Regions from separate parts of the Streptomyces sp. NPDC086549 genome, predicted to be linked through region 3. Evidence: riboswitches for the same ligand, from Rfam matches in the RefSeq annotation. Region 3 holds a riboswitch; each other region holds the start of a gene.

What was found. Region 3 has a riboswitch for cobalamin ahead of ACIPSA_RS25445 (CbtB domain-containing protein). Riboswitches for the same ligand answer to the same signal wherever they lie in the genome.
Positions count from the first base shown of each region.
Region 1: it holds a riboswitch for cobalamin, as region 3 does, so the genes downstream of both, ACIPSA_RS40370 (CbtB-domain containing protein) here and ACIPSA_RS25445 (CbtB domain-containing protein) in region 3, are expected to answer to the same signal.
Region 2: it holds a riboswitch for cobalamin, as region 3 does, so the genes downstream of both, cobT (nicotinate-nucleotide--dimethylbenzimidazole phosphoribosyltransferase) here and ACIPSA_RS25445 (CbtB domain-containing protein) in region 3, are expected to answer to the same signal.

Region 1 covers NZ_JBIVBS010000018.1:47,310-56,676, forward strand. Annotated here, with positions in the region: gene ACIPSA_RS40360 (hypothetical protein) at 1-1,218, opposite strand, end outside; cobalamin riboswitch at 1,546-1,670, shown strand; gene ACIPSA_RS40365 ((2Fe-2S) ferredoxin domain-containing protein) at 1,776-2,201, shown strand; cobalamin riboswitch at 2,245-2,385, shown strand; gene ACIPSA_RS40370 (CbtB-domain containing protein) at 2,422-2,643, shown strand; gene ACIPSA_RS40375 (CbtA family protein) at 2,634-3,044, shown strand; gene miaB (tRNA (N6-isopentenyl adenosine(37)-C2)-methylthiotransferase MiaB) at 3,611-5,137, shown strand; gene ACIPSA_RS40385 (class III extradiol dioxygenase subunit B-like domain-containing protein) at 5,228-5,941, shown strand; gene ACIPSA_RS40390 (antitoxin) at 6,019-6,297, opposite strand; gene ACIPSA_RS40395 (hypothetical protein) at 6,329-6,676, opposite strand; gene miaA (tRNA (adenosine(37)-N6)-dimethylallyltransferase MiaA) at 6,859-7,797, shown strand; gene ACIPSA_RS40405 (hypothetical protein) at 7,906-8,418, shown strand; gene dapF (diaminopimelate epimerase) at 8,560-9,367, shown strand, end outside.
Region 2 covers NZ_JBIVBS010000012.1:4,385-13,751, forward strand. Annotated here, with positions in the region: gene ACIPSA_RS31765 (YybH family protein) at 1-380, shown strand, start outside; gene ACIPSA_RS31770 (YceI family protein) at 465-695, shown strand; gene ACIPSA_RS31775 (class I SAM-dependent DNA methyltransferase) at 739-1,479, shown strand; gene ACIPSA_RS31780 (DEAD/DEAH box helicase) at 1,516-2,997, opposite strand; gene ACIPSA_RS31785 (cold-shock protein) at 3,169-3,372, opposite strand; gene ACIPSA_RS31790 (nitronate monooxygenase) at 3,880-5,331, opposite strand; gene cobT (nicotinate-nucleotide--dimethylbenzimidazole phosphoribosyltransferase) at 5,630-6,784, opposite strand; cobalamin riboswitch at 6,873-7,055, opposite strand; gene ACIPSA_RS31800 (acetolactate synthase large subunit) at 7,317-8,387, shown strand; gene ACIPSA_RS31805 (YjbQ family protein) at 8,461-8,883, opposite strand; gene ACIPSA_RS31810 (NAD(P)-binding domain-containing protein) at 8,992-9,367, shown strand, end outside.
Region 3 covers NZ_JBIVBS010000008.1:173,057-182,423, reverse strand. Annotated here, with positions in the region: gene ACIPSA_RS25455 (NAD(P)H-binding protein) at 1-487, shown strand, start outside; gene ACIPSA_RS25450 (histidine phosphatase family protein) at 681-1,253, opposite strand; cobalamin riboswitch at 1,350-1,503, shown strand; gene ACIPSA_RS25445 (CbtB domain-containing protein) at 1,541-1,762, shown strand; gene ACIPSA_RS25440 (CbtA family protein) at 1,788-2,570, shown strand; gene ACIPSA_RS25435 (hexameric tyrosine-coordinated heme protein) at 2,645-2,899, opposite strand; gene ACIPSA_RS25430 (protein kinase) at 3,014-4,801, opposite strand; gene ACIPSA_RS25425 (phytanoyl-CoA dioxygenase family protein) at 4,942-6,120, opposite strand; gene ACIPSA_RS25420 (UDP-N-acetylglucosamine--N-acetylmuramyl-(pentapeptide) pyrophosphoryl-undecaprenol N-acetylglucosamine transferase) at 6,442-7,635, opposite strand; gene ACIPSA_RS25415 (alpha/beta fold hydrolase) at 8,080-9,367, opposite strand, start outside.

The DNA.
Region 1 (9,367 bases), on a different contig from region 3:
GTACGGCGCCAGGTCGGCCGTGACACCCACGGTGCCGTAGAGACCGACCGAGGCCTCGGCGCCGAGCGCGGTCTTCACGTTCCCGGCGGTGGTCACCGAGGTCCGCACCGGTGTGCTCGTCATGTCGGAGGCGCTCACCGGCGTCCAGCCCTTGCCCGCGCCGAAGGTGCCGCCGGCCTTGAAGTCGCCCTTGAGGCTCTGCTCCACGTCGACGGTGACCTTGCCGTCGGCGCTGATCTGGAAGTAGCAGGTCAGGTCGAGGTTGACGACGACCGGGACGGGGCCGACCTGCAGCACCGGGTCGGCGTGCAGCTTCGCGAAGGGGATCCGCAGTGGCGTGGTGGTGGAGGCGGCGGCACGGCCCTTGACGGCCCAGCCGGAGGTCCAGTCGCCGGACACGCCCAGGTACGCGGAGCCGGGCGCGGCGTCGGTGCCCTCGCCGCCGTACCTGAAGTCGACCTGCGGAGCGACCTGTACGAAGCCGGACACCGAGGCCGCTGCCGACACCGGAGCGCCCTCGGCCGTTGGCACCTCGGCGGAGACGTCGAGCCGCAGGCTGCCCAGTGGCACCGTGGCGCCCTTGGGGCCGACGTGCACATCACCGGCCCTGGACCAGGAGACCTTGACGTCGGGCAACAGCTTGTCGACGTCGAAGGAGGCCGGGTCGACGGGCACGGTGCCCTTCGCCGTGTCGTCGCCGAGCAGGGCGTTGAGCGTGGCGGGTTCGGTCTGCACCTCTGTTCCCCTGTCCGTCTCGCCGATCACCTTGGTGACCTTGGCGAGCAGACCGTCCGGGGCACCGGGCGCCGGGGCGCTCGCGATGACGTCACCCACGGCGGCCTCGTGCTGGGCGGCGGAGGCGCTGGGAGAGGGGGAGGAGGCGGACGAGGAGGAGGCCGAGGGGGACGTGGCCGGCGGGGAGGGGGAAGTCGACTTCTTCCCTTGGGAGATGACGGCCCGTCGGGTCCTGCTGTCGTACGAACTGATGGCGAGCGTGGTCTTGTGCGCCGGCCTGCCCGAGCCGGCCGGACCCGCCGCCGCGGTGGCGGTGGCGGTGGGAGCGGCGGCGACGGTGAGCGAGTGGTACGCCGCGTCCGTGGCGGTGTCGTCCGGGCTCTGGGTCTCCTGGCTTCGGGCGGCGGCAGGCTGCTCGGCCTGCGACGCGGGCGAGGAGCAGCCTGCGGCGAAAAGGAGGGCGGTCACGGCGAAGGCGGGCATGAGGGCATGCGTGTGCCTCGTGCGTCTGCGCAAGGTGAGTCCTGAGGGTGGGGGTGGCAAGGAGGTACCGGCGGACGGCGAGCGACGTGTCGTACTGGCCGGTAACTCGGTGACGGGCCATGAGCATGCCATGGTCCGCACAGTGGACCCACATAATCCGGCCGCATCCCAACGTGACCTGACCCACGGCGACTTCAGGCCGCGTCGGTGGCCGGATGCCGCCTGAGTATCCGTACTCAGGCCCCAGGGTTCCGCGGACCGAACACTGGTGCCATGACGACGGCACCCCGGATGGAATGATGATCGGTGACAGGGCGACGGCGGTCCGAGGAAGCCGGTGTGAATCCGGCGCGGTCCCGCCACTGTGATCGGTGAGCGAAGTCCCGACAGGCCACTGCCCCCAGACGGGCGGGAAGGCCGGGACGGGCGACGACCCGAGAGCCAGGAGACTCACGCGGTCGCCTCCTCGACGGACACCGGGGCGGATCTCCCCGGGAGGGGAGTGATTCGGCGTGCCCGGCAAGCCGACGGAAGAGGCGTTCGACAACGAGGCGGCCATGGAGGCGGCCGTGGACGCGGCGGCCACGGAGGCGGCGGCCACGGAGGCGGCCGACCCGGCGCCGAGCCGTGTCGTCGTGTGCAGGGACTGCTGCTGCGGCAGTCCCAAGGTGTCCGGCGTCGATCACGCGGCGCAGACCGCACGTCTGCGTGCCGAGGTGCCCGTGCGCGTCTCCGCCTGCCTCGACGTGTGCGAGCAGGCCAACGTCATCGTCGTACAACCCTCCGCCGCCGGCCGGGCTGCCGGAGCCCGGCCGGTCTGGCTGGGTCTGGTCAACGACCCGGACGCGACCGAGGACATCGCTGCCTGGGTGCGCGCGGGCGGCCCCGGCGTCGTTCCCCTGCCGGACATTCTCGACCTCTACACCATCACGCCGCCGCGCCGCCGGACGGCTTCCGAGGTCCGGCGCCGCGTCGGTCCATGACCGGGAGAGGAAGATCACGCCCGGTGACGCGGTCTTGGACATGCACGCGTCACGCGATACGGTCTGTCCGGTATCGACGACGGTACGACGGAAGCCGGTGGGAGTCCGGCACGGTCGCGCCACTGTGAGCGAGCGCCCTGGGCGGCTCGTGAGTCAGACCCGTGGCCGTCGTCCTGTGCACCACCGAGATGGGACGCGAACTCCCAGAGGAGGCCCTGCCATGGCGCAGACCGTCGCCCAGCCGACAGCCACCACCCCCGTCGTTCCCGCCAAGCTGCCGCTGAAGACGATCGCTCCGTGGGCGGTCTTCTTCGGTGTCCTGATGCTGGTCCTGCTCTACTTCGTCGGCGCCGAGCAGGGCGCCACGTCCGTGCTCAACGGCACGGACGTCCACGAGTGGGTCCACGACGCCCGTCACCTGCTCGGTTTCCCCTGCCACTGACGCCAGGGGCGCCGCACACCCGTGAACTCCGCTCCCTGCGCTCCACCGCCGGTCGCGCCACCGGCGTCCTGGTCTACGGCGTTGCCTTCGGCGGCATCGCCGCGCTCGCTTTCTGCTTCGCGCTCGGCCGCGTGGGCCGTTTCTCCCTGCGGGCGACCGCGCTGCTGCTGTCCGGCCTCGTCCTCGTGACCGGCCTCGCGTACGCCTTCCTGCCGGTCGTCAACGAGGTGCCGAAGGACTTCCCGGCCACCCTGCTGTGGCGGTTCCGGCTCTCCGCGCCGGCCATCCAGACCGTCCTGTGGGGCGGCTTCGGCCTGCTTTTCGGCGAGTTGGCCGAGCGGCTGCTGCATCCGAAGCCCGCGACCTCCGGGTCGGGGCGGGCAGTTCCCGCTGCGCACTGAACCCGTCAGGACATGAGAGGGGGCTGGGCGTCCCCTCGACCACCGACCGTGCGAGGCCGCTCGGCAACGGGCCGTCGGCAGACGCCGCAGGAGAGCGGTTCTCACCGGACTCGCGGCGGTGGCGGCCGCCCTGACGGTCCTGACCTCCCTCGCCGTCGTCCAGACCGCCCGCGCCCGCGAGGCGGGAGTCGTCTTCGGCCCTGACGGCCGACGGGTCGCCGGCGCCTCGACCGACGGCGCCGTATGTGTGCGCCGCGCCGACGGCACGGGCGAGCCCGTGGTGCTGCGGGCCACGACGGCACGGCGCAAGGCGTGTCCTTCAGCCCCGACGGCCACAGGGTGGCGAGCCTCGGCGACGACGGAACCGTACGTGTCCGGAGCGCGGACAGCGGCACCAATCCGCTCGCCCGGCACGGCAAAGCACCACCCGACAGCTCACCGCGGAGCAACGAGCGACCTGTCCGGGGGCCGGGCAGGCCACGGTCCGGGCGTCGGGCGCCGGGCGCCGTGAGCCACCGATCAAGGTCTCCGGCAGCCGGGCCCCGGGGAGCGCCTACCCTTGACCCATGACCAGCAGCAGCGACCGGAGCCCCGCAGTGGACGTTCAAGCACCCAAGAGCTACGAGATCCGCACCTACGGGTGCCAGATGAACGTCCACGACTCCGAGCGATTGTCCGGGCTGCTCGAAGAGGCCGGGTACGTGCGCGCCCCCGAGGGCTCCGACGGGGACGCGGACGTCGTGGTCTTCAACACCTGCGCCGTGCGTGAGAACGCCGATAACCGGCTCTACGGAAACCTCGGCCGCCTCGCGCCGAGGAAGGCCCAGCGCCCCGGGATGCAGATCGCGGTCGGCGGCTGTCTGGCACAGAAGGACCGCGACACGATTGTGAAGAAGGCGCCCTGGGTGGACGTCGTCTTCGGTACGCACAACATCGGCAAACTGCCGGTCCTGCTGGAGCGTGCCCGCGTCCAGGAAGAGGCGCAGGTCGAGATCGCCGAGTCGCTGGAGGCGTTCCCCTCCACGCTGCCGACGCGCCGGGAGAGCGCGTACGCGGCCTGGGTCTCGATCTCCGTCGGCTGCAACAACACCTGCACCTTCTGCATCGTCCCGGCGCTGCGCGGCAAGGAGAAGGACCGCCGCACCGGCGACATCCTCGCCGAGATCGAGGCCCTGGTCGGCGAGGGCGTCTCCGAGATCACGCTGCTCGGCCAGAACGTCAACGCGTACGGCTCCGACATCGGCGACCGCGAGGCCTTCAGCAAGCTGCTGCGCGCCTGCGGGAGCATCGAGGGCCTGGAGCGGGTCCGTTTCACCTCCCCGCACCCTCGCGACTTCACCGACGACGTGATCGCGGCCATGGCCGAGACGCCGAACGTGATGCCGCAGCTCCACATGCCGCTCCAGTCCGGCTCGGACACCATCCTGAAGGCGATGCGACGCTCCTACCGCCAGGACCGCTACCTGGGGATCATCGAGAAGGTCCGCGCCGCCATCCCGCACGCCGCGATCACCACCGACATCATCGTGGGCTTCCCCGGCGAGACCGAGGAGGACTTCGAGCAGACGCTGCACGTGGTGCGCGAGGCGCGGTTCGCGCAGGCGTTCACCTTCCAGTACTCCAAGCGCCCCGGCACCCCGGCCGCCACCATGGAGAACCAGATTCCCAAGGAGGTCGTCCAGGCGCGTTACGAGCGCCTCGTCGCCCTCCAGGAGGAGATCTCCTGGGAGGAGAACAAGAAGCAGGTCGGCCGCACTCTTGAGCTGATGGTCGCCGAGGGCGAGGGCCGCAAGGACGGTGCCACGCACCGCCTCTCCGGCCGCGCCGCCGACAACCGCCTGGTCCACTTCACCAAGCCGGAGCAGGAAGTACGCCCCGGCGACGTGGTCACCGTGGAGATCACCTACGCCGCCCCGCACCACCTCCTCGCCGAGGGGGCCGTCCTCGACGTGCGCCGCACGCGCGCGGGTGACGCGTGGGAGAAGCGCAACGCGGCGGAGGCGGCGAAGCCGGCCGGCGTGATGCTCGGCCTGCCGAAGATCGGCGTCCCGGCGCCGCTCCCGGCCGCGACGAGCGCCTGCGGCTGCGACTGATCCGACGAGCCCCTGCGGCTGCGACCGATCCGACAGGAGGGCACGTCGGGGAGGGACGCCGGGACGCTGTACGGCGTTACGCTGCCGATCGTGCTTGTCGCCGCCGCAGTCTGCCCCTGCCCGCCGCTCCTCGTGCCCGTCGTCGCCGCGGGTGCCGCGTCCGAGCTGGACGCGGCGCGCTTCGCGTGCACGGACGCGCTCGGGGTGCTCGCGGCCGCCCGGCCCGACCGGCTGGTGGTCGTCGGGCCCGCAGGGCGGAGCGGGCGCGGCCGCCATCCGCAGGGCACCCGGGGTTCCTTCCGCGGCTTCGGCGTCGACCTCGACGTACGGCTGGGCCCGAAGCAGGGAGCGGAGTCCGAGCGCGAGCTGCCGCCGTCGCTCGCCGTGGCCGCGTGGCTGCTGGAGAGGACCGGCTGGGCGGGTGCCCCGATCGAGGGTCTCGGTGTGGGAGAAACGCTCGCGCCCGAGCGGTGCATCGAAGCCGGAAGAGAGATCGGGGCACAGGCCGGGCGGGTGGCGCTGCTGGTGATGGGCGACGCCAGCGCGTGCCGCACGGTGAAGGCGCCGGGCTACCTGGACGAGCGGGCGGCACCCTTCGACGCCGAGGTCGCGCGTGCGCTGGGTTCGGCGGACCTGGCGGCGCTGAAGTTTCTCGACGCCGAGCTGGCCCAGGGGCTGAAGGCCTCCGGCCGTGCCCCCTGGCAGGTCCTCACGGGCGCGGCCGAGGGCGCGAGCCTCACTGGCGCGCTGCTGTACGAGGACGCGCCGTACGGGGTGGGGTACATGGTCGCCGCCTGGTCATAGGCCGCGCGGTCGGAAGGCGGGCGGCGGGCGGCCGGGAGCCCTCACGCTCGTCGGCCGTCCGCCGATCCATACGCCGCTCAGGAAGCCGGCGGCGGCGTCTCGGACTGCGGCGTCGTGCCGTCGCCCTGCTCGGGGCCACTCTTGTGTGCGAGCCGGTCCATGGCGCCCTTGGCCTTGCCCGTACCCGTGTGGATCTTGTCGCTGTACTTGCCCTTGGTCTTCTCGTCGACGACCTTCGCGGCCTTGTCGAGACCGTGCTGGATCTTGTCGATCGTGTCCCCGTGCTGGTGCGCGAGATCCGACACCTTGTGCTTGGCAGGGACGAGCTTGGCCTTCAAGTTGTCCAAGAGATGCATGATCCACCTTCCCTCTTCCTTCGCGGGGCAGCTATGTGCGGGCGCCGTCACCGGCCTCGTCGTCGGCGGCCTCCACGGCCGACTGCTGCTTCGGAATCTCGGCGCTCACGGCGGCGGAACTCCCGGCCACGACGGCCCCGGATCCCGCCGCGTCCTCGTCGCCGTCCCTTGCCGCCTCCGTCGCCTCAGCCGCTTCCTCCGCCTTCTCCTCCACGTTCTCCGCAGCTTTGCCCGCAGCTTCGTCCGCCGATTCCTTCACCGTTTCCTTCACCGCTTCTTCCGGCTCGGCCCCGCCCGGCTCCACGCCGGCCTGTGCCTCGGCGGCCGAGACCGCCTCCGTCGCCTTCGACTTCCCCAGAAGTCGCGCAAACACGCCCATTTCCACTCCATACGTTACTCGTGCGGGCGAAATCCCGCGTCACCCGGAGCGTCCGTTTGCGTCGCCCGGGTCACCGCCACTCGAAACCGGCGGCCGGCACCTCGCAACGGGCAACGACGTCGACGACGGGCCGTCACGTAACTCGTTCGAGACGCGGCCGTGGCGTTTGCGAGACTGGTGCGGTGAGCAGCGCATCCCCCGCCCCCCGAGTCATCGCCGTCGTCGGTCCCACTGCGGCCGGAAAGTCCGATCTAGGCGTTTTTCTGGCCCAGCAACTCGGCGGCGAGGTCGTCAACGCCGACTCGATGCAGCTCTATCGCGGGATGGACATCGGTACCGCCAAACTGACGCCGGAGGAGCGCGCGGGCGTCCCGCACCACCTGCTGGACATCTGGGACGTGACCGTCACGGCCTCCGTCGCCGAGTACCAGAAGCTGGCCCGCGCCAGGATCGACGACCTGCTCTCCCAGGGGCGGTGGCCGATCCTCGTCGGCGGCTCCGGCCTGTACGTCCGCGGAGCCGTCGACAACCTGGAGTTCCCCGGCACCGACCCCGAGGTGAGGGCCCGGCTGGAGGCGGAGCTCGCGCTGCGCGGCTCCGGGGCGCTGCACGCGCGTCTTGCCGCCGCCGATCCCGACGCCGGACGGGCGATCCTGCCCAGCAACGGCCGTCGTATCGTCCGGGCTCTCGAGGTGATCGAGATCACCGGCCAGCCGTTCACCGCCAACCTCCCGGGCCACGACTCCGTCTACGACACCGTCCAGATCGGCGTCGACGTGGCCCGCCCCGAGCTGGACGAGCGCATCGCTCGCCGGGTCGACCGGATGTGGGAGGCGGGGCTCGTGGACGAGGTGCGCGCGCTGGAGGCGCAGGGCCTGCGCGAGGGGCGTACGGCGTCGCGCGCGCTCGGCTACCAGCAGGTGCTCTCGGCGCTCTCCGGGGAGTGCACCGACGACGAAGCGCGGGCCGAGACCGTCCGCGCCACCAAGCGCTTCGCGCGCCGTCAGGATTCGTGGTTCAGGCGGGATCCGAGGGTGCACTGGTTGAGTGGGGCCGCGGCGGACCGCACGGAACTTCCGCATCTCGCGATGGCGTTGGTGGAACGACCGGTTACAGCCTGATCACGTCATGGCATCGGGATGCGCCGCCGGTCATCGAGGCCTCCGACGCCGTGCCATCATCGAGCTTCGATCGACCAAGTGGAGTCCTAGTTGGGAGGGCGCGTGGCGATGGAGGCCGGCCCTCGCGACACCGCAGAAGCGGCACAGGACGCCGAGCACATCGGTGTCGGCGGTGTCGAACCGGAACGAGGCGAGAGCCATCTGAGTGCCGACGGACCCGACGAGACGCCGGGCGGTGTGACCGACGACGGTCCGGAGCCCGAGGAGATGTTCGCCGGCGGGCCGGAGGTCGAGGTCGAGCTGCGTCCGCAGTGGCGGCTGCGCATCTGGCAGCTCGCGCCCATCGTGGGCCTGGCCGCGGTCGGCTCCCTGATGTTCGCCTTCCCGCTCGCCTTCGACTTCGGTGACAGCGGCGCGGTCATCGCCATGCTGGGCCTGCTGATCTGTTGCTGCGCCGCCGGCTGGGGCATGATGGCCGCCCGCCGCGTGGGCTACACCTGGCCGGGCCTGCCCCCGCGGGGCTCCGGGCGCAGACCCGACTGGCGGGTCGCCCTCGGCTACGTCCTGCTGGTGGCCGTGGTCGCGGTCCTCGCCGTGTGGCGCGTGGCCCGGCTGCGCTGACCGCAGCCTCGCCCCTTCGGGACGGCCGTCCTGGTTCTTCGGGACGGTCACCCGGCCCTTGGGACGATCACCCCGGCCCGCGGTACGCCGCGGCCGTCCCGGGCCACCGGGGATGTCGTGCCGACCCCGTACGATCGAGGGATGAGCACGCGGATCGCCTTCCTCAAGGGTCACGGCACAGAGAACGACTTCGTGATCGTTCCGGACACCGAGAACGTCATCGAGCTGACTCCGGCCGCCGTGGCCGCCCTGTGCGACCGCCGTGCCGGCATCGGCGGTGACGGGGTGCTGCACGTCGTGCGGTCCGCCGCGCACCCGGAGGCCGCGGAGATGGCGGCCGACGCGGAGTGGTTCATGGACTACCGCAACGGCGACGGCTCGATCGCGGAGATGTGCGGCAACGGTGTCCGTGTGTTCGCGCGCTACCTCCAGCACGCCGGACATGTGGCCGAAGGGGACATCGCGATCGCCACGCGCGCGGGCGTCAAGACCGTCCACATCGCCAAGGACGGAGACGTCACCGTCGGCATGGGCCGTGCGCGCCTCCCCGAAGGGGACGTCATGGTGAGTGTCGGCGAGCGCAGCTGGCCCGCGCGCAACGTGAACATGGGCAACCCGCACGCCGTCGCTTTCGTCGACGACCTCGCGCACGCCGGTGACCTGTACTCCCAGCCGCCGTTCAGCCCTGCCGCCGCCTACCCCGACGGGGTCAACATCGAGTTCGTGGTGGACCGCGGCCCGCGCCACGTCGCGATGCGCGTGCACGAGCGAGGCTCCGGCGAGACCCGCTCCTGCGGCACGGGCGCCTGCGCCGTCGCCGTGGCCGCCGCACGCCGGGACGGCGCCGACCCGTCCGCCACCGGCACTCCGGCGACCTACACCGTGGATGTGCCCGGCGGACGCCTCGTCATCACGGAGCGGCCGGACGGCGAGATCGAGATGACCGGAC
Region 2 (9,367 bases), on a different contig from region 3:
ACGACCGCTTCGCGTCGCTGTTCACCCACGACGGCGCGTGGCGGATGCCCCACATCCCCGCTGAGTTCGTCGGCAGGGGCGAGATCCGCGCCGCGATCGAGCGGCTGCAGGACCACTGGGAGTACTTCGTGCAGACCGTGCACCCGGGCACGATCCGGATCGAGGGCGACACCGCGGCCGGCCGTGCCCATGTCACGGAGTTCGGGCGCATGCGCGACGGCTCTTCGCACCTGAACCACTCCCTGTACCACGACCGCTACCGGCGTACCCCGAGCGGCTGGAAGTTCACCGAACGCGTCTACGAGGTCAGGTACCTCGACACCACCCCGCTGGCCGGCTCGGCGCCCCGCACAGTGCCCGGATCTGTCCGCGAACCGTGACCGTCTCGGAACTGCTCGGAACTGAAGGATCAACCAGCCGATCAACCACCCCGTTCCCACCAGGAGCGGCCCGGCATGTCAATCATGACCACACTCAGCGAGCTGACCGGCGACCACGTCCTCGACCCCTCCGGTACGCGGATCGGCTTCGTCGCCCGGCACACGATGGGCACCAGAGTGCGCGGACGGTCCGAGCAGTACGAGGGCGGTGCGCACATCGACGGCGAAGACCCGTCGAAGTCCAGCGCCCGGCTCACGATCCAGGCGAAGAGCATCCAGACCGGCAACCAGCAGCGTGACGACCAGCTGCGGTAAATGCGTCGACAGCGCCCCGCCGGGCCCGGCAAAGTGGCCGCCCGTGACGAGCAGCGAGCTATGGACCCGTGCGACCGCCGACCGCTACGACGCCGAGGAGACCGAGATGTCCTCGGCCTCCGTTCTCGGACCGACTCTCGCCTTCCTTGCCGAACTCGCCGGAGACGGACGGGCACTGGAGCTCGCCATCGGAACCGGACGCGTGGGCGTCCCGCTCCGGGAACGCGGCGTGCCGGTGGTGGGCATCGAACTGTCCGAGCACATGGCGGCGGTCCTGCGGCGCAAGATCGACGAGGCCTCGCTCCCGGTCGCCATCGGGGACATGGCCACGACTGCCGTCCCCGGCGAGTTCACCCTGGTCTATCTCGTGTACAACACCATCACGAACCTGCTCACGCAGGACGAGCAGGTCGAGTGCTTCCGAAACGCCGCACGTCACCTGGCGCCCGGCGGCCGATTCGTCATCGAGCTGGGCGTACCACCGCTGCGGTTCCTGCCGCCCGGGCAGGTCGCGGTGCCGTTCGAGGTCTCCGAACGGCATCTCGGCTTCGACACCTTCGACCTGGTCGAGCAGATTCTCGTCTCGCACCACTTCACCCGCGACGGCGACGACGGCCGCTACCGCCGCGGCAACTCCCGCCACCGGTACGCATGGCCGGCGGAGCTCGACCTGATGGCACGGATCGCGGGGCTCGAGCTGGAACGACGCGTCGCGAACTGGGACGGGGCGCCGTTCACCCAGGACTCCGCGAAGCACATCTCCGTGTGGCGCAAGCCGGCCTGAGTCGCGCACACAGCGTACGAGGGGACCGTTGCCGGCCTATGCGCCACGACGGACCCGGGCGGCCTTGCGGGCCTCGGCGATCTGGCGGGCCTCAGCGGACCGGCGGGACTCGCCGCCGCCGGCCCGCCCCGGGCGGGTGCCGAGACCTCGGAAAGGTGCACCGCCGCGCTTCGGCCGCTCCGCGACCGGCCCGCTGCCGGCGACGGGGACACCGGAGGGAGCCTGGGCGCCGGTGATGCGGCTCAGCTCGGCCTCGCCGGAGCGGACCTGCGTGATCTGCGGCCTGATGCCCGCGTCGGACATGAGACGGGCCATGTCCCGGCGCTGGCCGGGCAGGACCAGCGTGACGACACTGCCGGACTCACCGGCGCGGGCCGTTCGGCCACCGCGGTGCAGATAGTCCTTGTGGTCGCCCGGCGGGTCGACGTTGACGACGAGATCGAGGTCGTCGACGTGAATACCCCGAGCCGCGACGTTGGTGGCCACCAGCGCCGTGACATCGCCGGTCTTGAACTGTGCCAGGGTGCGGGTGCGCTGGGGCTGTGACTTGCCCCCGTGCAGCGCCGCGGCCTTTACGCCACTGCTCAGCAGGTGCTTGGTGAACTGGTCGACAGCGTGCTTGGTGTCCAGGAACATGATCACGCGCCCGTCGCGGGCAGCGATTTCGGTGGCGGTGGCGTACTTGTCGGCGCCGTGCACATGCAGCACGTGATGCTCCATCGCGGTGACCGCGCCCGCCGACGGGTCGACCGAATGGACGACCGGGTCATGGAGGTAACGACGGACCAGGAGATCGATGTTGCGGTCCAGCGTGGCCGAGAACAGCATGCGCTGGCCGTCGGGACGTACCTGGTCCAGCAGTTCGGTGACCTGCGGCAGGAAACCCATGTCCGCCATCTGGTCGGCCTCGTCCAGGACGGTGATGTTCACCCGGTCCAGGCGGCAGTCCTTGCGCTCGATGAGATCCGCGAGGCGGCCAGGAGTCGCGACGACCACCTCGGCCCCGGCACGCAGTGCGCCGGCCTGCCTGCCGATCGACATGCCGCCGACCACAGTGGCCAGCCGCAGCTTCAGCAACCGGGCGTACGGGGTGAGATCATCGGTGACCTGCTGGGCCAGCTCGCGCGTGGGGACGAGGATCAGGGCCAGCGGCTTCCGCGCCTCGGCACGCTGCCCGCTCGTGCGCACGAGGAGCGCCAGGCCGAAGGCGAGCGTCTTGCCCGATCCGGTGCGCCCGCGGCCCAGGACGTCGCGCCCCGCGAGGGAGTTCGGCAACGTGGCGGCCTGGATCGGGAACGGCTCGTTCAGGCCGAGACTGGTGAGCAACTTCAGCAGTTCGGCTGGCATGTCCAGTTCACCGAAGCTCGCGACCGCGGGCAGGGCCGGGGTGACGGTGACCGGCAGCGCGAACTCTCCCTGTGGTGCGGAGGGACGTCGCCCGGTGTCGCCCGGACGGGTGCCGGGGCGCCCCTGACCCTGTGGGCGGAAACGGTCATTCGTGCGAGCTGAACGGCTCATGGAGAACCTTCCTCGACAGGGCACGCATCGAGGAATTCCCGACAGCAACGAGCCGGATGAATTGCAAGAACGGGCCGGATGTGAGACTAATAAAATTCCACCGGAATGCAAAAACAAATATCTGGGACCCCACCATAAGGCGGGGCCCCAGATATCTCATACGCTTCGACGTCAGGCGGGAGTGATGTTCTCCGCCTGCGGGCCCTTCTGGCCCTGCGTGATGTCGAAGTTCACCTTCTGGCCTTCCTGGAGCTCACGGTAGCCCTGGGTGGCGATGTTCGAGTAGTGGGCGAAGACGTCCGGGCCGCCACCGTCCTGCTCGATGAAGCCGAAGCCCTTTTCCGCGTTGAACCACTTGACGGTGCCAGTAGCCATTTCATATCCCCTTGGGGCAGTGCCCGCGGGCCCACACCGTGTGAACCCCTGCGTTGCCACAATGAACCCCGTCCGGATAAGCACCGGAGATACAAAAATGCCCGACGATATACGATCGCCGAGGCACTTGAAGTTTCGGGAACCACAACTGCAACTGTCACTAAGTTTAGCACGGTACGCAGATCCGCACTACTTTCACCCATGACGCTGGGCCTCGGCCCGGCCCCCACGAATCGTTCGTTACCCGAAGAAAGTCAACGGCATCCGTCGCCTCGATTATCCCGGTTTGTTGCCGCGATGGACGGGCCCGGAATGCTGGGTGCCGAACTGTTCGAATCCGTCGGCCACACCGCGCTCGGCGGCGGGCCACCGATCAGCCGACTGTCACCGAAGTCATGACCGAGTGCATCTGCAGCGAGACCGGACGGCCTCCGCCGGTCCAGCGCGGTCCCCGGTCAGCGGCTGCGGACCGGGGACCGGGGACCGGCCACACTCCCGGGGCACCGCTCACACGGACGCTTCCACCAGGCCCGCGGACAGCCATCGCACCACCGACTCCGCGCTGTACGGCCGGCCTTCGGGGGTCATCCGCCGCAGGAAGCCGAGGTCCTGGCCGATGGTGACGATCGGAGGTTCGACCACGCCACGCGGACGGCGCTGGCCGAGTCCGACCGCAGCCAGCAGCCCGTTGCACAGGCACTGCCGGCCTTCCGTCTGCTCGGCGGCACCGCCCTTGCGGACGTACGACGCGGCCGGCTCCGCCGGGCAGCGATAGTCGACGGCGCCTCGCTCCGTGCGGTAGGGAGTGCGCAGATAGCCGAGGTCGCAGACCCGGCGGCGGGCCTCTCTCACACCGGGGTCGGCCAACGTGCCCGGCAGGTCGGCGACCTTGAACGGAAACGTGGTCGGAGAGGCCGCAGGGTCGTTGTGCACGGTCAGTTCCGAGTGAAGCTCACGCTCGACCAGCTCCCGCCGCAACCGCGGTTCAAGGCCGGACTCCTCGCAGAGCGCGAAGACACTGCCGAGCTGGACTCCCGCCGCACCCAATGCCCGTGCCCGGCGGAGATGTTCCGGTCCGCACTGGCCGCCGGCGATCCAGAAAGGCAGGCCGAGGGCGGCCATCTTCGCGAGATCCGGGGTGTCCCGGGGGCCGTAGACGGGATCGCCCTGCTCGTCCAGGCGCATCGGTCCGCGTGGCGGCGCGCTGTGCCCGCCGGCGCGGTGCCCTTCGACGACGAAGCCGTCCGGCGTGGTCTGCTCGGAACGGCTCAGATACGAAGCCAGGGCCGGCAGCGAGACGATGGCCAGGACGTCGGGACGGCGCAGGGGCCCCGGCTGCGCACCGCACAGCACCGAGGCCGGATCGAAGCTCAGCTCCACGGGCTTGTCGTCACCGTCGACGTCCAATCGCGCGGTGACGGGGCGCAGTTGGGCGAGCCGGGTCGCGATGCCCGGGATCTGGGCGGGAATACCGGCACCGACCAGCACATAGTCCACGCCGGCCAGGATCGCGCCGAACATGGCGGGAACCGTGGCGAGTTGGACTTTCTCCAGGTAGTTGACGCCGACGGGTCCATCGTGGCCTTCCTTGGCGAGCCACACCTCGCAGAAGTTGGCGACGACCGTCAGCCCTCGGGCCGGACACGTCTCGTCGGCCGTCAGCCGGGGTGTGGCCGCGTACCGCTCGCCGGCGCCGATCCCTCCTTCGACGAAGTAGCGCTCCTGTATGGAATCGGCGAGTTCCGGTACGGGAAAGGCGGCCAGGGCTCGCCTCAGGTGGCCGCCGGGGTCCCCGCCCTGCAGCATCCGGATCAGCAGGGTGTCCAGGGCGGTACCGGAGACGACGCCCAACTGCCCGGTACGCGCGACGGCACGAGCCAGGCGCCAGCCGGACACCCCCACCCCCATTCCACCTTGGATCAGCCAGGGCAGGTCGGTCCTCGTCCGGGGTGTGCTCATGGGTCCTCGCAGGGATGGTCGCCGGGTCCGGGGCCCGTACTTACGGTGCCGTAACTTACGCTACCGTAACCAAATTGGGCGCCATGACCGGGGGCGATACCGGCGCCGACGGCAGACCTCGTCGAGCGCCTCGTGGATCTCTTCGGTGCGACAGGGCCATGCACAGCACCTCGTCGGCGATCTTGGTGAGCGGCCCGAGCCGGGTGGTGAGGACGCCGATCGGTTTGTCCACACCACCCGGCAGCAACAGGCCGGCCGGACCGGTGCCCCCTGCGGCGCCCGAGTCCGGCGGGCCGGTTCAGCCGTTCTCGCCCGAGACCCCGGCGGAGTCGAACGTAGCCATGTCGCGCAGGGCACGGACGGCCGCCTGTACCAGCGGCAGGGCCAGCAGGGCGCCGGTGCCCTCACCGAGCCGCAACCCCAGGTCGACCAGGGGATGCAGTCCGAGATGACGCAGGGCGATGCTGTGCCCGGGCTCGACCGACCGATGTCCGGCCAGACAGGCGGCCAAGGCATCCGGTGACAGCGCCGCCGCGACCAGGGCCGCCGACGAGGCGATCACCCCGTCCAGGATCACCGGGACCCTGCGGGCTGCGGCGCCCAGCACGAACCCGGCGATCGCGGCGTGTTCCAGGCCGCCGACCGCCGCGACCACGCCGACCGGGTCGTGCGGGTCCGGCCGGTGCAGGTCGAGAGCCTTGCCCACCACGCCCGCCTTGTGCTGCCGGGTCGTGTCGTCGATTCCCGCTCCGTGACCGGTGACGTCGTCCGGGTCCGCGCCGGTGAACGCGGCGATCAGTGCCGCGGACGCGGTGGTGTTGGCGATGCCCATGTCGCCGGTGAGCAGGCAGCGGCAGCCGTCGTCGACGAGGTCCGCGGCGACACCGATGCCGACCTCGATGGCGTGGATGGCCTCCTGGCGGGTCATCGCCGGGGCACGGGTCATGTCCGCGGTGCCCGCCCGGACCCGGCGTCGCAGCAGTCTGTCCGGGGCCGCATCCGAGTCCGGCACCGGAGTTGCGACGCCCACGTCCACCACGACCACCCTGGCTCCGGTCTGAGCGGCCAGGGCGTTCACGGCGGCGCCGGAGGCCAGGAAGTTGGCGACCATCTGGGCCGTCACCTCCTGCGGCCAGACGCTGACGCCCTGGGCGTGGACACCGTGATCCGCGGCGAAGACGGCCACCGCAGCCGGCTCCGGCATCGGCGGCGGACAGCTTCCCGCCAGACCCGCGAGCTGGACCGACACCTCCTCCAACAGGCCCAGCGAGCCGGGCGGCTTGGTCAGGTGGTCCTGGCGGTCACGGGCCGCGGTGAGGGCGCCGGGGTCCGCGGCGGTGATCGCGGCCAGGGTGCGCTCCAGCCGCAGGCCGGCGGCGGGGTCGGCCGCAGGCCGACGCGTGGGATCGGCAGCAGGCCGGCGGTTGGGATCGGAGCCGGACGAGGGCACCATGAAGGAAGTCCTTCCGCTGTCGGCGGTTCTCCACGCCGCCGTGAACGAGCCGCGCCTAGGCGGACAGTGCCTGGCTGCGGGACGGCCGGAATATCCTGGCTCCCGGATCTCGGTACCCGAGCTGTACGGCGCGGGCACCGGCGCCGGCTCCCGGCCTTCCCAGCGGCCGGCTCGCACCGGCTGCCAGTGGCCATGAGCGGGAGGCGGCTCCCCGGTCACAGTGGCGGGCCCGCCCCGGAGTTGGGCCCTCGGGCCCGCACCGGAGTTCCTCCGCATCCGTCGCCGGCATCCTGCCACACCCCGCCATCGGCAGACAGCCGCCCGCCGGGAATTCCTGCCGGGCCGATGCAGGACAGCGCACGGCCTAACGGGCAGAACCCGCACCTGTGCCGCTCTTTGAGGACCTGTTCGGAACACACGCCGGTCCACATGGCCCCGGGGCGAGGGCCGGACGACCCCCTCCCCCGGGGTGGGTACACGGCCAGGATCGGAGGCGGACACGGGCCGAGGAGGGAGAGAGGAAGGAGATGCGATGGCGGACACCGAGGCGCTGCTGGCCGACGCCGTAGGGGCACGAAACGTTCTGGCCGGGACGGAGATCCCCCCTGAGTACGCCGGTGACGAGTCACTGACCGCCGTACGGCAGACACCCGCATACCTGGTCCGGCCCGCCGCGACCGCCGAGGTGGCGGACGTGCTCAGGATCGCCGGCGAGGCCGGGATCCCGGACCTGGAACGCGGCGCGGGCCTGCCCGCCGTCGAGCGGCTCGGTTACCTGCCCGAGAGCGCAAGCGCCCAGCTCCGCGGCCTACGGCATCTGGTCCTGGTCGGCGCCCGGTCCCCGGTGTCCTTCTTCGCATACCCGGAGACACCCGGTCTCCTCGCCCCCCGCGACTGTCACGTCCACTCCCTGGCCGCCCCGGGCGACGACGCCGCGGACGCCCTCGCCCAGCTGGCCGCGCTGCTGCCGCGCGCGACTGCGACCACGGCGGCCCGGGCCCGGCCGGAGCTGCCTGCGGGCGAGCTGACCGGTGAGACGGTGGCCGCAGCCGTGGGGGCGCTGCTGCCGGAGGGGGCGATCGTGGTGGACGAGGCCAACACCTCGGGCCTGTGGCTGCCCACGGCCACCGCCGGGGCACCGCCCCACGACTGGCTGACCCTCACCGGCGGCGCCATCGGCCAGGGCCTGCCGCTGGCCGTCGGCGCCGCGATCGCCTGCCCCGGCCGGCCGGTGGTGTGCCTGGAGGCCGACGGCAGCTCCATGTACACCCTCCAGGCGCTGTGGACGATGGCCCGCGAGGGCTTGGACGTCACCACCGTCGTCTACGCCAACCAGTCGTACTCCGTCCTGGAGATGGAGTACGAACGCCTGATCGCGGCCCCGGCCGGTCCGGGTAACCGGCAAGCCCGCCGGGACCTGCTGGACCTGTCCCGGCCTGACCTCGACTTCACCGGACTCGCCCGGGGCATGGGGGTGCCCGCCTCCCGCGCCGCCACCGCCGAGGACTTCGCCGCCCAGCTCGCCAAGGCCCTCACCGAACCCGGCCCCCACCTCATCGAGGCCCGCGTTCCTCCGCTCTTCGCCCCGGCTGAAGGCCGGTAGCTCGTCCTGCCGTTCGAGCGCGGGCCCACGTCGGCATTCGTAGGACCGGTGAGCCCGAACTGGACGATCGTGCTCAGCCCAGGAAGCTCAGTCGAACCTGACGGTTGACATTGTCCTTGTTGGTGTCCACCAGGCAAACCGACTGCCAGGTCCCCAGTTCCAGGCGCCCGCCCAGCACCGGCAGGGTCGCGTGCGGGGGGACGATCGCCGGAAGGACATGGTCGCGGCCGTGACCGGGGCTGCCGTGGCGGTGCTGCCAGCGGTCGTCGGCGGGGAGAAGGGTGTGCAGGGCGGCCAGGAGGTCGTCGTCGCTTCCGGCACCCGTCTCGATGACGGCGATGCCGGCGGTCGCGTGCGGGACGAAGATGTTCAGCAGACCGTCGCGACCGCCCGCCGTCTCGCGCAGGAAGGCCGCGCAGTCGCCGGTGAGGTCGACGATCCTTTCCTGGGAACCGGTGGCGACGTTGAGCACGCGTGTGGTGAAGGCATCTGACATGCCACCATCCTGACCCAGCCGCCCGGATTTGTTGGCCTCGCCTCCTGGCTGCTTTCGGCCGCATGTTGCTTCGGGAAGTTCCACGATCACCCCGCTGTTCGTAGAAACGTGAACAACACGCGCGAGGTCGAGGTAGTCGTCATAGGCGCTGGGCAGGCCGGTCTGTCCAGCGCCTATCACCTGCGGCGCACCGGTTTCGAGCCGGACCGCGACTTCGTGGTGCTCGACCACTCCCCGGGCCCCGGCGGTGCCTGGCAGTTCCGCTGGTCGTCGCTGACGTACGGCAAGGTCCACGGTATGCACTCGCTGCCGGGCATGGAGCTGACGGACGCCGATCCGGCGCGGCCGTCGGCCGAGGTCATCGCCGAGTACTTCGACACGTACGAGCGCACCTTCGACCTGCGGGTACGGCGCCCCGTCGACGTCACGGCCGTGCGCGAGGGAGGGGACGGGCGGCTGCTCGTGGAGACCTCGGACGGGACGT
Region 3 (9,367 bases):
CACGGGCGTGCACTACCGGGCGCTGTGCCCGCCGTTCCTGATGGAGAACCTGCTGAGCCAGGCCGAATCGATCCGCGACGCGGGTGTCTTCTTCCTGGCGGTGGCGGAGGACCGCGTCCTGCGCACCTGTGCCACCCGCGACATCGCCGCCACGGCGGCCCGGCTGCTGCTCGACGGCTCCTGGACCGGGCAGCAGGACGTCCCGCTCGTCGGCCCCGACGATCTGTCCGCCGAGGACATGGCCCAGGTCGTCTCCGAGGTCCTGGACCGTCCGGTGCGTCTCCACCGCACCGGCAGCGCGGACTACAAGGCGACGGTGCTGCGCTTCGGCGCGAGCGAGGCCTGGGCGCAGGGCCTGGCCGACATGACGGAGGCCCTGAAGGACCAGGGCTTCTACGGCGCCGCCCAGCCGAGCACCCCCGAGTCGGCACCTACGGGCTTCCGCCAGTGGTGCGAGGACGCGCTCAGGCCCGCCGTCCTGGGCTAGCCCAGGGGGCGGGCAGAGGTCCGGGGCTTTGGCGGGCAGCGGTGTCGCCGGAACGCGCGCCGCCGCCGACTTCCTCGCCGGACTCGACTCGACCCGACCGCGACGGGCACGCGCCGTGTGCGTCCGCGTGCCTCGGCCGGGCGCCCAAGGCGTGGGCGGTGGCGGAGTCGGAGGCCGCGCCGGGGCACGAGCGTCACCTCGTCCCGAGCGTGGTGCCCAGTGCCACGTTCCAGCGTCCCGCGCGGCCTGTGAACTCCGTTGCGGACAGGGGTGGTACGTCGACGCGCCAGAAGGCCGACTCGGGTGCGCCGAGCGCGCACACCGTCACGGCGCGGACGATTTCCGGTTCCACCACCGCCACGGTGAGGCCGGAGAACCGCGCGGCCTCGTCCAGCCAGCGCGAGATGCGCAGGCACAACTGGTGGACGGACTCCCCGCCGTGCGGCGCGGCCAGTGGGTCCGTGAGCCAGCGAGCCACCTCCTCCGGCTCGGCCGCGCCCACTTCGTCCAGTGTGCGGCCCCGCCATCGGCCCGGGTCCAAGCCGTCAAGTCCGGGTGACGCCGCGGCGTCGAGGCCGAGCTCCGAGGCCGTCTCCCGGCAGCGGACGGTGGGGGAGACGAGCGTGCGGTCGGCCGCGGGAAGTGCGCCGGCGGCCGAACGGGCGCGGAGTGCGCCGGCGGTGTCGAGCGAGCATCCGTCGTCGAAGCGGGCCTGACGGAGCGATGGGTTCAGCGCCGGTGAGATCAACATCACTCGACTGGTCATTCATCCGCTCCGATCCTCATGCACCGCTGTCCTGGCCGAAGATGACGGTGCGGAGAGGGCCCTGGGCGCACTTCCGGCCACGTTGTGCGCCCTTGGCCGCACCCCCTGCTCCGCGGTACCGTCACTTCGATATCGACGACGGTCCGCGGAAGCCGGTGGAAGTCCGGCACGGTCGCGCCACTGTAAGCCCGGTTCGCACTCCTGGGGTGCGTTCGGGTGAGTCAGACCCGCTCCGTTGTCCTGTTGCACCACCGAGACGGGACGCGAGTTCCCCAGGAGGTCCTGCCATGGCGCAGTCCGCTGTCCAGCCGACCGTTACCCCCACCGTCACGCCCGCCAAGCTGCCGATCGGCGCGATCGTCCCCTGGGCGGTCTTCTTCGGCATCCTCATGCTGGTCCTGCTCTACTTCGTCGGCGCCGAGCAGGGCGCCACGTCCGTGATGTCCGGAGACAATGTGCACGAGTGGGTGCACGACGCGCGTCATCTGCTCGGCTTCCCCTGCCACTGACGGCGGCGAGGGAATCCACGAGCCCATGAACTCGGCAACTGTCAGAAATCTGTTGGTGCGTGGCATGCTCGCGGGACTCGCCGCGGGCCTGCTCGCACTCGTCGTCGCCTACTTCCTCGGCGAGCCGCGCGTCGACTCGGCCATCGCCTACGAGGAGGCACACTCCCACGAGCACGGCGTGGAGGCGGTCTCCCGGACCATGCAGTCCACCGGTGGCCTGACCACCGGTGTCCTGGTGTACGGGGTCGCGTTCGGCGGCATCGCCGCCCTGGCGTACTGCTTCGTACTCGGCCGCATCGGTCGCTTCGGGCCGCGCGCGAGCGCGCTGCTGCTGGCGGCCGCCGGTCTGGTCGCCGTCTACGTGGTGCCGTTCCTGAAGTACCCCGCGAACCCACCGTCCGTCGGCGACCCCGACACCATCGGCAAGCGGACGACTCTCTACTTCCTGATGATGCTGCTCAGCGTGTTGCTCGCGGTTGCCGCCGTGATCGTCGGCAAACGTCTCGCGCCACGCCTGGGCAACTGGAACGCCACGCTCTCCGCGGCCGCGTTCTACGTCCTGGTCGTTGGACTGGCCTACGCCTTCCTGCCTGCGATCAACGAGGTCCCGAAGGACTTCTCGGCCACGCTGCTGTGGCAGTTCCGCTTGGCGGCCCTTGCCATCCAGGCCACCTTGTGGACCTCCTTCGGGCTCGTGTTCGGTGTGCTCGCGGAGCGCGAACTGCTCCCCAAGGCCGCGGAGTCGAACACGGCACAGGCGCACACCCCGGCGAACGGAAGCCGAGCGACCGCGGCTCCCCGCCCCTGACGGAGGCCGCTCTGCGGGGAGTCCGGGCGCTGCCTGCCCGTGCTCCCCGCGGTTCCCGTGGTTCGGTTGGGGTGTCAGTCCCGCCAGTAACCGTTGGCGGCGGCGATGGTCTGGAACTCGAGTGCCACGACCTGCGCCGCGTGCATGAGGCTTTCGGGGGCGGTGGAATAAGTCGTTCGCCCGCCCTTGAGGACGTCGAGATCGGGCTGGATGTTGTGGATGGTGTGCCGGGCCAGGGTGAGCGCCAGGGCACGGCCCTCTTCCGGGGTCTTGGTGATGAGGGATCCGCCGGGGATCAGGACCATGCCTTCGTCAGGTACTCGGCTCATGACCGCAGTGTCAGCAACCCTCCAGGAACTGGTGTGCACGGACACGACGGGGTGCTCCGCAGGGGTGAATCGGGCCGTGGGTTCATACCGCCGTGCTCGGGGCGGCCGCTGTTCTCACTCGGTGGCGCGCAGAGCGACCCAGGTGTCATGGGCCACGACGCCGTCCGCAGTCACGCCCTTGGCGCTCTGGAAGCTGCGGACCGCCGCTTCCGTGGCGGAGCCGAATTCGCCGTTCACACCGGTACTGCCCACGTCGTAGCCGCGCTTGGTGAGCATGCACTGCACCTGCAGCACACGCTTGCCGCTGTCACCCGGGCGGGTGCGGCCGTTGCCGGCGTAGTACGTGCAGTCGGCGATCCAGGGCGGAGTTCCGGGGTCGGCGGATGCGGTGCCGGGGGACTGGGCCGGGGTGGCGGTGGAGCCGGTGTCGCCGGCCCGGGTAGTGGGGGAGCTGGGTCGGCCGGCGGGGGCGGACGGGGAGTCCTCGGGCTGCGCAGTGCCGTCGTCGGTGACGCCGGCGCGTCTGCTGGACGCGCCCGCAGCGGACGCCCGGTCCGACACGCCGGGTGCGACGGACAGGGCGGTGCCGTCGGACAGCCGGCCGGGCCGGGTACCGGCCTGCGAAGCGGTGTACTCCGGCGAGGCGGCGGTTGCGGGGCCGCCGCCCTCACGCATCAGCACCAGGACGCCCGCGGCAACGGCGCACAGCATGGTGCCCGCCGCGGCGGCCATGACCCGCTTCCTGCGCACCCAGGGTCGGGCCGCCGCCGGACGCGACCCTGCCGAGGCCCTCTCGGCAGAGGCAGAGGCAGAGGCAGAGGCGGAGGCGGCCGCGGGCGGGGCGGCCGGCGAGCCCACCCGTCCGGGCGAGGGAGCCGGCGCACCCGCCCGGCGCCCCGAGGGGTGGAAGAGCGCCGCCCGCTCGACGGGGAGGCGGTGCAGCGCTTCGTACGCCCTTTGCCGGGCGAGCACCCTGCCGTCAAGTGGCTCCGGCCAACCGGTTGTTCCGGCATGTGCCCCTGCGGTGTCGGTCAGTTCCCGCGGGGTGGGGCGCCGCTCGGGCTCCTTGGCCAAGCAGGCGGCCAGCAGCGCCCCCAGTTCCGGGTCGGCAGCCGAGACCGCCCCGGTGACCTCCGGATTCGGCTCCTCGAACGCCACCCGGTGCATCACGTCGACGCCCGTACCGTCGCCGAACGGCGCACGTCCGGTGGCCGCGAAGAGCAGGCTGCTCGCCAGCGAGAACACGTCCGATGCCGTGTCGCAGTGGCCTGTCCTCAGATACTCCGGCGACATGTAGGCCGGAGTGCCGACCCGGTTGCCGGTGCCGGTGATCGCGCTGGCCTCCGCGGCCTTGGAGATCCCGAAGTCGATCACATGCGCGCCCTTGACCGACAACAGCACGTTGGACGGCTTCAGATCCCGGTGTACGACCCCTGCGGCGGCCAGGGCCGCGAGCGCCCGCCCCAGCTCCGCCACCAACCGCCACACGGTGGCCGGAGTCAGGGCACCGCCCTCACGTACGGCTTCCGACAGGTCGAGTCCGGGGACGTACTCGGTGGCCATCCACAGCAGTTGGTCGTCCCATCCGGTTCCGCATAACTTCGGTGCGTACGGCGGACCGATCCGCGAGTGCACCAATGCCTCGCGTTCGAACCGCCGCTGGAACCTGACGTCCTCGGCGTACTCCGGCCGGATTACCTTCACCGCGAAAAGTCCCGGACGGCCGTCGGCGGCCCGTGACAGGTAGACCCGTCCCATCCCGCCCTTGCCCAGCAGCGCCACCGGCACGAAGGGACCGATGCGGCCCGGGTCGCCGGCCAGCAGAGGTGAGGCTCCGGTCTGCCGGAGTGCGGCGGCTTCGCGGGCCGCGGAGTCCGGTGATGGTGGCCGGTGGTCAGACACGGAACTCCCGAAGTGGTGTTCGTCGTAAGTCAGTTCGCCTTCGCTGGGAGAACGAGGCTAACCCAGTCCCGGCCTCTGCTCACGGTTTCGATCACTTCCGTCGGGACGGAGCGGTGCGATCCGGCTGAGCCGTCCCTCCGTCAGGTCCGGCGGCGCTCGGCGCCCGCCTCCAGCTCCCGGCGCAGCCGCTCGGGGTCCCAGCCCTCCGCGACGGCCTGCCAGAGCGTGTCCGCCTGGGAGAGCGGGGCGAGGCCGTCGACCGGCGGGTCGAGGTCGAGGTCGGTGGGGAAGGGGTAGCCCTCGGCGGTGGCGGCGACCACCCGCCGCAGCCAGTCCTCGGAGAAGCCCTCGGCCTTGCGGCGGAGCAGCACCGGAAACAGCGCGTTCGCCATCGCCTCGCGGTTCACCGTCTCCATGGCGCGCCCGAAGGCGGCGGAGATCTGGAGCAGATTGGCCATGCGCCGGATGCCGGTCGAGCGGTTGTGCCCGGCGGCGTGGAAGAGCGCCGGGTTGAAGAAGGCCGCGTCGCCCTTCTCCAGCGGCAACTGGACGTGGTGGGCGTCGAAGTACTCGACGAACCGCGGCAGCCGCCAGGCCAGATAGCCGGGCTCGAACTTCTGCGAGTGCGGCAGATACAGCGTCGGGCCGGACTCGACGGGCATGTCGCAGTGAGCCACCGCGCCTTGGAGGGTCAGCACCGGCGACAGACGGTGCACATGCGCCGGGTAGGCGGCGGCCCGCTCCTGGGAGAGGAAGCCGAGGTGGTAGTCGCGGTGCACGTTCTGTGCGGTGCCGCCCGGGTTGACCACGTTCACCTGAGAGGTCACCTGGTAGGCGGGGCCGAGCCAGGCCTCGGCGATCAGCGCCAGCACGTCGTTGGCGTAGTAGTCCGCGAACACCTCCGGCGCACGCACGGCCACCTTGTCCAGAGCGCTCCAGACACGGTCGTTGGCTCCGGGCTTGGCGAAGTGGTCGCCGCACCCCGCACCCGAGGCGCGCTCCTCCTCGATCAGCGCCCGGAACACCCCGGACGCCCGGTCCACGACGGCCGGGTCCGCGAAGGCGCCCTTGAACACCACGATGCCGGGTCCCTCCAGCAGCGCCCGGACCAGCTCGCCCTGCACGTTCCGACGGCCTTCCGGGGTGGCCGTCAGGGCGCGGAGCCGGTCACTGTCGTAGAGCGGCACGTTCTGCTCCACCCGCTCGGCCGCGGGATGGTCACCGGGGTCGGTGTCCCGCTCCACGAGCGCGCGGAACGCGTCGAGATCGCAGTCCTCCTCGGTCAGCCAAGTCCGTGAACCCACAGCAGGCAGAGACATCGCGGCTCCTTTCTCAGCCCTCGCTCTTCTGCCAGTCTGATCAACCCGAACCCATCATTCAATGTGCAGAAACACATCAAAAAGACATCATCGATACGGGCGATCGAGGACCTCGACCGACAGCGGAGCCAGGTGTGCATCGGGGGCCGCACCTTCGTGGTCGACATCGTGATGCAGGCTCCCGAACATCGGGTTGGCGGCAGAGCTGCTGCCGCAGAGTGAGCGGGGCCGTGAAGGAAGAGCCGGCGCCGGGCGACACCTCGCGACGCGCGATCCAGCGGTGCCCGGACTGTGCGGCAGCCCTGCCATGACCTGGGGTCGTCAGACCGCCACGGTCAGCACGAGCTCCGCCAAGCGGTCGGCTGCATCGGGGCGCCCCAGCGTGCGGGCCTGCTGAGCCATCTGTCGGCGCTGCTCGGTCGAGGCGAGGATCGGCCCGACCGCCGCCCGCAGCCCCTCCGGCGTGACCGCGTCCTTCACCAGGGCCACTGCGGCGCCCGCCTTCTGCAGGTGCAGCGCGTTGTGCTCCTGCTCGTTGCCCGCCGACGTCGCGAGCGGGATCAGGACCGATGGCTTGCCGAGGGCCGTGAGCTCGGCGATCGTGCCGGCACCGCTGCGGGAGATCACAACGTCGGCGAGGGCGAGGACATCGGGGAGCTCCGGGCCGAAGAAGTCGGTGACCAGGTAGCGGTGTGAGAGGTGGGGCGGGAGTGTGGCCGCATACTGGCGGGACTCCTCGATGGACGTGGCGCCGCACTGGTGGATCACGTTGGCCTGGCCCAGCAGCCAAGTCAGGATCGCGCGCACGACGGTGTTGATCTGGACGGAGCCCTGGGCGCCACCCGTGATGTACACCGTCGGAAGGGTTGGGTCGAAGGTGGTGAGGCTGAGGGTGCTGATCGCCTTGTCCGGCCGGCCCTCCAGGACCTCGGGGCGGACGGGGTTGCCCGTGACCACCGCCGAGGTGCGGACGGAGTCCGGCAGGAGTGGCAGCGTCGACTCCGAGGAGACGGCCACGCGCGTGGCAGCGCGGGCCAGTGCACGGTTGGCCAGGCCCAGGCGGACCGTCTGTTCGTGGATGACCAGCGGGTGGCGGCAGAACTTGGCTGCCAGGCCGACGGGTACGGCGACGTAGCCGCCGGTCGACAGGACGACGTCCGGCTTGAAGTGCGAAACGATCGACCTCGCCTGGGCCGCGCCGAGCGGGACCCGGCCCATGTCCTTGATGTTGGCCGGGGAGGCCAGCTTGAGCGGGTTGCCGGAGCGACGGAGCTTTCCGGTGGCCACGGTCCTGAACGGGATGCCTTCGCGTTCGGCGACCCGGGCTTCCAGGCCCGCCGCAGTGCCGACCCAGAGCACGTCCAGGCCGATACCGAGGCGAGCGAGCCGGGTGCTCGTCGTGCGGATGGCGGTGAGCGCGGGGTAGGTGTGGCCGCCGGTCCCGCCGCCCGTGACGATCAGTCGAAAGGAGCGGCCGAGGGCGGTGAGGCGGTGGTCGAGGTCAGCGCTGGTCACGTCGTGGGGGTTTCCGTTCCGGCGGGCGCCGGGGCGGTGCCCGGACCAGGGGAAATTCGGACTTCACGGATAATATCAGGCAATCGGGCCTTGGCGAGGAGCCGTCCGACGCCGGTGAGATCGACACGCGCGATGCGACTCAAGCCCTCCGGCGGGCCGACGCGGAAGATGTCGGAAAGCGGATACGCAGGGCGGCGAGGCAGGATTGGGCAGCCACGTCCGTCGTCACCCCAAGCACGGGCGCGTCATCGCCGCAGCCGTGACCACGGCGGCAGCGACGCTCGCGCCCGTCGACACACCGGCACGCGACCGACCGGCTGCCGAAGAAGGGCAACCCGGCGATCGGCCGAGCGGACGTCGCCGCCTTCATGCGCCAGGCGGCACACGGCGGCGAGTGGGTCCATCGCAGTGCCGTGATCACCGACTGACGACAGGCCTACCGGATCATCCGGCGGACCGGGCCGCGCAGCTGACGTCCGTGGGCGGCAGGTGGCCAGTGGCGAGGTAGGCGTTGACCCGCGTATCCACGCAGGAACTGCCGAAGACACCGAACACTGCGTGCTGGTCCGCGCCGCGGAGGGTGACCAGGCGGGAGGCGGGCCACATATGGCGCACCGTCGCGGCGCCCCGGTAGGTGGTGCGTGGGTCACCGGTCGCGTTGACGAGCAGGGCCGGCAGGTCGTCCCTGATCACGGTCGGGCGTTCGCGCGGCGGATCCCAGAACGCGCACGGACCGATGTTGTTCGTGACGGGACCGAACAACGCGTCCTGCGCGCGGGCCCGTTGGACGTCGTGCCAGTAGGTCTCGGGGTCGCGCGGCGCGGAGACGTCGCCGCAGAGGATCGCCGACTGCACGCTGCCGTAGGGGGAGTCGGATCCGCTCAGCAGGAAATCGAGCGTGTCGGCGAGCCATGGGCTCGGGGCGACGACGTGGCCGTCGGCGGCGCGGCGCATGTCCCGCACGGCCAGCGCGAAGTCGCCGTACGCGGCATCGTTGTCCTGGGACAGGCCGTTGAACACGACAACGGGCACCACGTACTCGTCCACCCGGTGGCCGCCCAGTCGCAGAGGCGTGCGTCCGGCTGCCGCCTGGACGTGGCCGACGGCCGCCAGCACCGCCTGCCGGGTGCGGCCCAGACCGTACGTCCCGTCACGGTGGGCAGTCCAGGCGGCCCAGTCCCGAAGGGCGTGCCGATCGGCCTGCTCCGTGCCGAGCAGCAGCCGGGGACCGTAGTGGTCGGGGGCGACCACACCGTCGAGGACGACACGGTCGGTGCGGCCGGGGAACATCGTGGCGTACACCTGGCCGAGGTAACTGCCGTACGAGTAGCCCAGGTAGGAGATCCTGCGCTCGCCGAGCGCGACGCGGATGACGTCCATGTCGCGCGCGGTGTTCCGAGTGGTGACGTACGGCAGCACATCGCCTTCGTACGTCCGGCAGCGGTGGGCGAGTTCCTCGGCGAAGGCAGCTGAACGATCGAACCCGGCACGGTCGTCACCCGCACCGCGGAAGGATGAGCCGGTGGGCCAGTGGCAGTCCAGCGGGGTGCTCCGACCGACGAAGCGGGGGTCCACCCCCACCACGTCGTAGCGGCTGCCGACATCCTTCATCGCCTTGCGCACCCACGGCGGGTCGCCCAGCGTCTGCCCGCCGGGACCGCCGCCGTTGAGCAGCAGCGCGCCGACCCGATGGCTGGTGTCGGTGGCCCGGATCCGGGAGATCGCGACCGTG